DNA from 2 places in the Paracoccus sp. NBH48 genome. Region 2 is predicted to be linked to the other one. Evidence: riboswitches for the same ligand, from Rfam matches in the RefSeq annotation. Region 2 holds a riboswitch; the other holds the start of a gene.
The links. Region 2 has a riboswitch for cobalamin ahead of F1642_RS09310 (DUF1636 domain-containing protein). Riboswitches for the same ligand answer to the same signal wherever they lie in the genome.
Positions count from the first base shown of each region.

Region 1: linked by a shared signal. The riboswitch ahead of F1642_RS11635 (ABC transporter substrate-binding protein) and the one ahead of F1642_RS09310 (DUF1636 domain-containing protein) in region 2 are both predicted to bind cobalamin.

Region 1 is NZ_VUOJ01000005.1:81,515-85,923, reverse strand. It holds gene F1642_RS11640 (iron ABC transporter permease) at 1-763, opposite strand, end outside; gene F1642_RS11635 (ABC transporter substrate-binding protein) at 760-1,767, opposite strand; cobalamin riboswitch at 1,905-2,122, opposite strand; gene F1642_RS11630 (hypothetical protein) at 2,371-2,625, opposite strand; gene F1642_RS11625 (TRAP transporter large permease subunit) at 2,751-4,067, opposite strand; gene F1642_RS11620 (TRAP transporter small permease subunit) at 4,067-4,409, opposite strand, start outside.
Region 2 is NZ_VUOJ01000004.1:495,350-499,758, reverse strand. It holds gene F1642_RS09325 (trehalose-6-phosphate synthase) at 1-96, opposite strand, end outside; gene otsB (trehalose-phosphatase) at 106-828, opposite strand; gene cobO (cob(I)yrinic acid a,c-diamide adenosyltransferase) at 930-1,559, opposite strand; cobalamin riboswitch at 1,600-1,826, shown strand; gene F1642_RS09310 (DUF1636 domain-containing protein) at 1,921-2,331, shown strand; gene cobW (cobalamin biosynthesis protein CobW) at 2,334-3,377, shown strand; partial or broken gene cobN (cobaltochelatase subunit CobN) at 3,377-4,409, shown strand, end outside.

The sequences.
Region 1 (4,409 bases), on a different contig from region 2:
GAACGCGCCGGACCGGCACGCCCAGGGACGCCGCCGATTCCGTGCCGAAGGCAAAGGCGTCCAGCGCGCGGATGTGCCATGCGGCCGCGCCAAGGACGGTCACGGCGGCGGCCAGCGACAGGCCGACATCGTCCCACCGGACGCCCGACAGGTTGCCCAGCAGCCAGAACATGATGCCGCGCGCCTGTTCCGCACTGGCCGACCGCGCGATGATGAAGCTGGTCAGGGCGTTGAACAGCTGCGACCCGGCGATGCCTGCCAGCACGATCTGCGCGGCACCCCGCGCGCCCGGACCGCCACCCGACAGGCGCGCCAACCCCACCACCAACGCAAAGGCCGCGATCGCGCCCAGCAGCGCGCCCGCCGACATCGGCACGAACCCCGCGCCGATCCCCGCCACCGCGACCGTCACGGCCCCCGTAGACGCCCCCGCCGAGATGCCCAGCAGATAGGGGTCGGCCAGTGCGTTGCGCAACAGCGTCTGCAGGACCAGCCCCGAGATCGCCAGCCCCGCTCCGCAGGCCCCTGCCACCAGCGCGCGCGGCAGGCGGTAAGCCCAGACGATACCCTGATCGATCGGGTCCAGCGGATAGCCCGCACCCAGCATCTGGTTGGCCAGCGCCTGCCAGACGGTCGAGAGGGGGATCGGCGTTTCCCCCAGGGCGGTGCCGGCCAGGGGGGCCGCCACGATCAGCAGCGACACCCACAGCCAGACCGGGGCCAAGGGGCGGCGGACGGTCGGCACCCCGACATCGGCGGTCATTCGGACAGCCCGTCCATGCCCGCCGCCAAGGCCTCCAGCCCGTCGATCATGCGAATGCCGGGATGCAGCGCCTCGGCGTCCAGGATGACGATGCGATCCCGGCGCACGGCGGTCATCCGGCGCGTGACCGGGTCCGTTTTCAGAAAGCGCAGCTTTGCCTCGACATCGTCGGCAGGAAAGCGGCGGCGGTCCATGCGCGCGATCACCAGCACCGAGGGGTCGGCACGGGCGATCGTCTCCCACCCTACGGCGGGCCATTCCTCGTCCGAGGTCACGACGTTGCGCAGGCCAAGGCGGTCCATCATCCAGGCCGGGACGCCCATCCCGCCCGCCATGTAGGGGTCCAGCGCCAGATCGGCCGAGGAGAACCAGACCGCCGCGGACGCATCCGGCAGGTCCATCGCCCGCGCGCGCTCCACGACCGCCACCTCTCGGGCCTGCAGGTCGGCGATCAGCGCCTGGCCCGCGTCCTGCGCGTCCATGACGCGCGCGATCTGGTCGATGCCGTCCCACAGCGTCGCGATGTCGAAGGGCGCAAGGCGGGTGCCGTCGGCGCCCACGCTGTTGTCCTTGCCTTGGCAGTCCGTGGGCATGACATAGGCCGGAATGCCCAGATCGGCGAACTGCCGGCGCGTGCCGACCGCCCCCTGATCCCCGATCATCCAGGCGAACATCGTCGGCACGAAGCCGGGGCGCCGGTTCACCACCGATTCAAAGCTGGGCGTGTCGTCGCTGATGCGGTCAACCCTGGCATCATCCTCTGCAAAGGCGGGCAGCACCGGGGTGAACCACAGCGCGGTCCCGGCCATCCGGTCCGCCTGGCCCAGCGCATACAGGATCTCGGTCGTGGACTGGCCGATCGACACGACGTTGTCGGGACGCGCGGGGATGGTCACTTGGTGCCCGCAATTGTCGATCACCAGCGGATAGTCGGTCGGCGCGGCAAGGGCCGCCTGGCCCAGGCCCAGCGCCACCGCGGTCGTCAGGAAGATTCTGGTCGTCATGGTCGTCCTTCATGAAACGAAGGACGGGGCTGAAAAAGGCGCAGCGGCGTCACCGGGGTCCCACCCACCTTCGCGGTCGCGTCGGATGAAGGCCGTGGATCGGCGCATGCGGTCTTTCTCCGGGGCACCCCGCCCGGGTTGGTTCAGGTCATGATGGCAGGTCTCCTGACTTGCGGGTCGCGGCCTTCCCCGCCTTCCCGGCGCAGGGGGCGCCAGTGGCATCATGGGGTCGGCTACCGCTTACAGTTGCGGGGGCAGTCGCGGATTCGGCGCCTGATGGCTACACCTCACCACGTTCCCTTTTCACCCTGCCGGGGCCTTGGCCGGCACGGGAACCATCACGGACGGAAATGCCGCCGGGTGGGGACAAAGTCAACTGCCGCGGCAAGCAGCCCGCAGCCGACCCGGCCACCACGGCCGACGCACCTGTGACACCCGCCGCTTATGCCAGCCTGATCCCGGCGACCGGTGCGCCGCTGGTCGAACGCGCTGGCGCCCTGCGGAGGAAGGAGTTGGTCGCAGTCCTTCCTGCCAGGCATTGATGGGGGGTCGGATATAGGGCGTCAGACCACCGGGCGATCCAGCGCCTGACACCGCAGGGCTTCAAACCTGGCCGGGCCTCTTTCGCCACAGGTGGCGAAGGTCCAGCCGGGGATAGTCCCGCTCGATCTGGCTGCCCCAGAACAGGCCGGCGATCGGGGCTTCGGGATGGTCAGGGTCAAGGCCATAGTCGATCTGGGCGATGCGTTCGGCCGGCATGTGCAGGGTGTATCGCAGGAACAGGAACTGCTCCAGCCAGGCGTCATGGTCCTTGTTCGTGAACAGGTCCGGACGGGGGACGGGTTCGGGGTCGTGCATGGTGGGTCAGCCTTGGGTGACGGACCCGGATCATCCGTCAATCCGCTTGCCGGTGCAACATTCCTGTCCCCGAACGAAAAGGGGGCACGCCGCATCCGGCATGCCCCCCGATCCACGGCAGGCGATCAGTAGATCGCCAGGGCCGGGAACAGGATCAGCAGGCCCACCGCCAGGATCTGCAGCCCGATGAAGGGCAGCAGGGCGCGGAAGATTTCTCCCAGCGAGATGTCCGGCGGGGTCACTGACTTCAGGTAGAAGGCGGCGGGCCCGAAGGGCGGCGACAGGAAGCTGACCTGCATGTTCATCGCGAACAGCACCCCGAACCAGACGGGGTCGTATCCCAGGCTGACGATGATCGGCACGAAGATCGGCATGGTCAGCAGCGCGATGCCGACCCAGTCCAGGAACATACCCAGCACGAACAGGATCGCCATCATGAACAGGATGATGATCGTCGGGTTGTCGCTGATGCCGGTGATCAGTTCCGACACGAAGTTGATGCCGCCCATCAGGTTGAAGACGCCCACCAGGGCAGATGCACCGATGCCGATCCAGACGATCATGCCGACTGTCTGCAGCGTCTGCATGGCCGCGCCGCGCAGCAGGCCCCAGGTGAATTCGCCGCGGATCACGGTCGAGATCAGCACGCCCGCCACGCCCACGGCGCTGGCCTCGGTCACGGATGCGATGCCGCCATAGATGGAGCCCAGCACCATGATCACGACCAGGATCGGCAGGAACAGGCCCTTGAGCAGGCGCAGCTTTTCGTCCCGCGGGACGCGGGCGGTGACGGCCGGGGGCACGTCGCCCGGCGTCAGCCAGGCACGGATCAGCACATAGGCCACATAGAGCAGCGCCAGCATGAAGCCCGGCACGAAGGCGGCCGTGAATAGGTCGCCGATCGAGACGTTCGCGGTCAGGCCATAGATGATCAGCACGATCGAAGGCGGCACCATGGTCCCCAGGCTGCCGCCCGCGCAGACGACGCCGATGGCCAGCTTGCGGTCATAGCCCTGGGCCAGCATCTGGGGCAGCGCGATTAGGCCCAGCAGCACGACCTCTCCGCCGATGATGCCGGACATGGCGGCCAGGATGACGGCCACGAAGATCGTCTGGACCGCCACGCCGCCGCGGATGCGGCCGCCGACCAGGCGCATCGCCTCGAACAGGTCGCGGGCGATGCCGCTGCGGTCCAGGATCGCGGCCATCAGCACGAACATCGGCACCGACACGAAGACGAAGCTGGACACGAAGGTGTAGACGCGGCTGGTGATCAGCGGCACGACGTTCGGGCCGAACCACCCCAGCGCGAAGATCAGCGTGACCAGCAGCGTGACGAAGGCCAGCGGGATGCCCGTCAGCAGCAAAAGCAGCAGCAGCGCGAACAGGAGGCCCGTCCCGGCCTCGATCCCCAGGGATTGCAGCGAACCGAAGATCTCCATCAGCGGGCTCCCTTGTGCCCGCGGGCATAGTTGACGGTCAGGATGGCGAATTGCAGGGCCATGATCGCCAGCGCCACCATCAGCAGCACCTTGAGCACGCCCGGATAGGCCGGGTTCCAGGCCGAGCCCGAGGTCTCGAGGTGAAAGCTGCCGTCGGGGCGCCAGGCGGACCGCTTGACCATCTGCCAGGCCGCCCAGGCGAAGGCGCCCGAGGACAGGCCGCAGATCGCCGAGATGAGGATGTCGGCCACCCGCCGCGCGGCGGGCGGCAGCAGGTCATAGACCAGGACGACCCGGATGTGCCGGTCGCGCGCGGTGCACAGCAAGCCCCCGTAGACGAAC
Region 2 (4,409 bases):
CAGCGCATCCTCCAGCGCCACCACCAGCCCCCCCGAGGGGTCGTCCCCCAGCGGCAGGCGGTTCGAGACGACGATCAGGCGCGGTTCGGTGGACATGGGCATTCCTCAGTTCAGCGATGCGTCAAGCCAGGCGGCCAGCGCGGCAGGGTCGGACAATCGGTGATGCGCGGCGGTGGGACCGTCGCCGATCTTGATGGCAAAGCCGCCGCGGGCCTGCGCCTCGGCCATGGCGGGTTCGTCGGTGGTATCGTCGCCCGCAAAGACCGGCACGCGCCCGACAAAGGGCTCAAGCGTCATCAGATGGGCCAGCGCGCTGTCCTTGCCGACGCCACCGGGGCGCAGTTCAACCGCCATCTTGGCGGGCTGCAGCACCAGATGCGGGTTCCGGTCGGCCAGATCCTGCATCACCCCCTCGACAAAGGTGCGAAGATCGGGGGCGTCCCGATAATGCAGTGCGACGCCGTGGGGCTTTTCCTCGACCAACAGGGCGGGATGGGGCGCGGCGGCGGCATGGGCCGCGGCATGAAGGGGGCCCGCGTCGAAATCGACCCGGTGCAGGGTCTGGATGCGGCCGGGGCGCAGCGACAGCTCGGCGCCGTGGCTGCCCGCGACGATCCCCTCGAACCCGTCCATATGTCCGCGCAGGTCGGCCACGTCGCGCCCCGAGATCAGCGCCACTGCGCCCCCCTGCCGCCGGTACAGCGCCGCCAGCCGGTCGCGCAGCGCCTGCGTGACAACGACCGCATCGGGCCGGGGGGCGATGTCGACCAGGCAGCCGTCGAAATCCAGGAACAGGGCGGCGTCGGGGGCAAGTGGGGGTGGGGTCACGTCAGGCGGGCTCCGGCGATTGGGATACACCAAAGGGAACCCATGACTCCCCCCGAGGGTTCACCGCCGCGTGAGGTTTTTTGACCGCCAACCCGCGCGCGTCAGTATTCGACCCCGGCCTGCGCCTTGATCCCAGACCGGAACGGATGCTTGACCTGGGTCATCTCGGTCACCAGGTCGGCGGCCTCGATCAGCGCGTCGGGGGCGCCGCGCCCGGTCAGCACCACATGGGTCATGGCGGGCTTTTCCGCCTGCAGAAAGGCCACCACCTCGGCCGCGTCCAGATAACCATAGCGCAGCGCGATGTTGATCTCGTCCAGCAGGACCATGCGGATGGCCGGGTCACGGATCAGGTCCTGCGCGCGCGCCCATCCGGCCTGCGCCATGGCGATGTCGCGGGACTTGTCCTGCGTCTCCCAGGTAAAGCCCTCGCCCATGGCGTGGAACTGGCAGATGCCGGTGAAATGCGTGGTCAGCAGCGTGCGTTCGCCCGTGTCCCACGCGCCCTTGATGAACTGCACAACGGCGCAGGGCATCCCGTGCGCGATGGAGCGCATGATCATGCCGAACCCCGACGACGACTTGCCCTTGCCCGGCCCGGTATGGACGATGATCAGGCCCTTTTCGCCGGTCTTGGTCTCCATCATGCGGTCGCGGGCGGCCTTTTTCCTGGCCATCTTGGCGGCGTGGCGGTCCTGATCCTCGGCGGAAATCGGGTCGGTCTGCGTCATCGGGTCGCTCCTTGCGGTTGACAAACGGCGGGTGCGGGGGTTTGGGTGAGGGCGTGTTGGTTCCTGTCTATGACAGGCGAAGAGGGAATGCGACAAGGCCCCGGGTCATCAGACCCGCGACCCCAAGCGCAGCCGCCCCCGCGACCGTGACCGGAGAGGTCGCCCGATCCACTGGCCCCGATTGGGGCTGGGAAGGTGGGACGACCGTCGGGGCATCCGCCCCTGAATCCGCAAGCCGGGAGACCTGCCAGCACCTGACGATGACGGGCGAACGGGGTGTTTCGCGACCGGCAGGTGATGGCCGGATGCCCCGTGCCGCCTCCTCTCGGACGCCCCTTGCCGCAACAAGGAAGGGGCCGCGATGCGCGCCGTTCTGCATGTCTGCACCACCTGTCGCGGCACCGTGCCCGACCCGGTTCCCGATGCCGCAGGGACCGATGCCGCAAGGACGGATGCCCTTGGCCCGGACGCGCCGCGCCTTGGCGCCCGGCTGCACGACCTGCTGTCCCGCACCGCCCCAGACGGCGTCGAGATCCGCCCCGTCGAATGCCTTTCCGCCTGTTCGCAGGGCTGTTCCGTCGCGCTGTCCGCGCCGGGCAAGTGGTCCTATGTCTATGGCCGCCTGACGCTGGACGACGCCGCCGACATCCTGTCGGGCGCGCGCGCCTATGCCGGGACCGCCGACGGCATCGTGCCGTGGCGCGAACGCCCCGCCGTCTTCCGCAAGCAGAGCCTTGCCCGCATCCCCCCGCATACCCTGTCGCAGGAGTGACCATGAACGACCTCGTGAAGACCCCCGTCACCGTGATCACCGGCTTTCTGGGGTCGGGCAAGACGACCCTGGTGCGCCATCTGATGGCCAACCCCCAGGGGCTGCGCCTTGCGGTGATCGTGAACGAATTCGGCACGATGGGTGTCGATGGAGAGATCCTCAAGGGTTGCGCCGACGCCGCCTGCCCGGCCGAGAATATCGTCGAGCTGTCGAACGGCTGCATCTGCTGCACCGTCGCCGACGATTTCATCCCCACGCTGGAGGCGCTGATGGCGCTGCCCGCCCGCCCGGACCACATCCTGATCGAGACGTCCGGGCTGGCGCTGCCCAAGCCTCTGCTGAAGGCATTCGATTGGCCCGCGATCCGGTCGCGGATCACCGTGGACGGCGTGATCGCCCTGGCCGATGCCGAGGCCGTGGCGGCCGGTCGCTTCGCCCCCGACGTGGCGGCGGTGGACGCGCAGCGCGCCGCCGACCCTGGCCTGGACCACGAGACGCCCCTGTCCGAGGTCTTCGAGGATCAGATCGCCTGCGCCGACGTGATCCTGCTGACCAAGGCCGATCTGGCCGGGCCGGAAGGCGTCGCCGCCGCCCGCGCCGCGATCGAGGCCGAGTTGCCCCGCCCCCTGCCCATTCTGACCGTGACCGAGGGCGCGGTCGATCCGCGCCTGATCCTGGGTCTGGGCAAGGCCGCCGAGGACGACCTGGACGCCCGCCCCAGCCATCACGACGGCGCCGACGACCACGAGCATGAGGATTTCGACACCGTCGTGATCGAGCTGCCCGAGATCACCGATCCCGCCGATCTGGCGGCCCGCATCGCCCGTCTGGCCGCCGAGCAGAACGTGCTGCGCGTCAAGGGCCATGTCGCCGTCGCGGGCAAGCCCATGCGCCTTCTGGTGCAGGCCGTGGGCTCGCGGGTGCGCCATCAGTACGACCGCCCGTGGGGCCAGACCCCGCGCCGGTCGCGCCTTGTGGTGATCGCGGAGCATGACGACGTGAACCCCGACGCGATCCGCGCCGTGCTGGAGGGTGTTCCCGCCTGATGCATGTCATCTTCCGCGAACAGGTCGGGCTTGAACAGTCCGACGCCCCCTATGATCCCGGTCAGACCCCCGGCGATCTGGTGGTCCTGTCCTTTTCGGACAGCGACCTGGGGGCGTTTGCGGAAGGCTGGCGGCGCGCGGCGGGGGGGCTACCCTCGACCCGGCTCTGCAACCTGGTGGCGCTGCGGCACCCGGTTTCGGTCGACACCTATGTCGAGAACACCCTGTCGGGCGCGCGCGGCATCCTGATCCGGTTGATCGGCGGAGAGGCCTATTGGCCCTATGGCCTGGCCTCGGTCCAGGACCTGGCGCGCAGGCGCGGCATCGCGCTGGCCGTGCTGCCCGCGGACGGCCGCGACGATCCGCGGTTGGAGGAGATCTCGACCGTTCCCCCCTCGGTCCTGCGCGTGCTGCGGCGGCATTGCGACCAGGGCGGCGCGGTCGCGGCGCAGGCGGCGCTGGCGCAGATGGCCATCGCATCGGGCCTGCAGGCCGCGCCCGTGCCGGGGGTCAAGACCCTACCCGCGATGGGCTTCTACGACCCCGACCGGGGGGTGGTCGCCGACCCGGGCCCGGTCGCGGCGCTGGTCACCTTCTATCGCAGCTGGCTGGCAGCGGCGGATGTGGCGCCCATCGATGCGCTGATCCGGGCGTTGCGGGCGCGGGGCATCGTGGCGATGGGCGTCTTTGCCCCGTCGCTGAAGGCGCCGGGCCTGGGCGACTGGCTGGCCGATGCCCTGCCGGGCGGGCCTGCGCTGGTCGTGAACGCGACCGGGTTTTCCGGGGGGAATGCGGGTCCGTTCGACGGCTGGTCCTGCCCGGTGTTCCAAGTGGCCCTGTCCACCAACCGCCGCCGCGACTGGCTGGCGGCCGAACGCGGGCTGTCGCCGTCGGACCTGGCGATGAATGTCGTCCTGCCCGAGGTCGACGGACGCATCTTCGCGGGCCTCATCAGCTTCAAGGCGGTCAGCCCGCGCGATCCGGACCTGCAGTATTCGCGCTTCGTGCACCGGCCCGATGCGCCGATGCTGG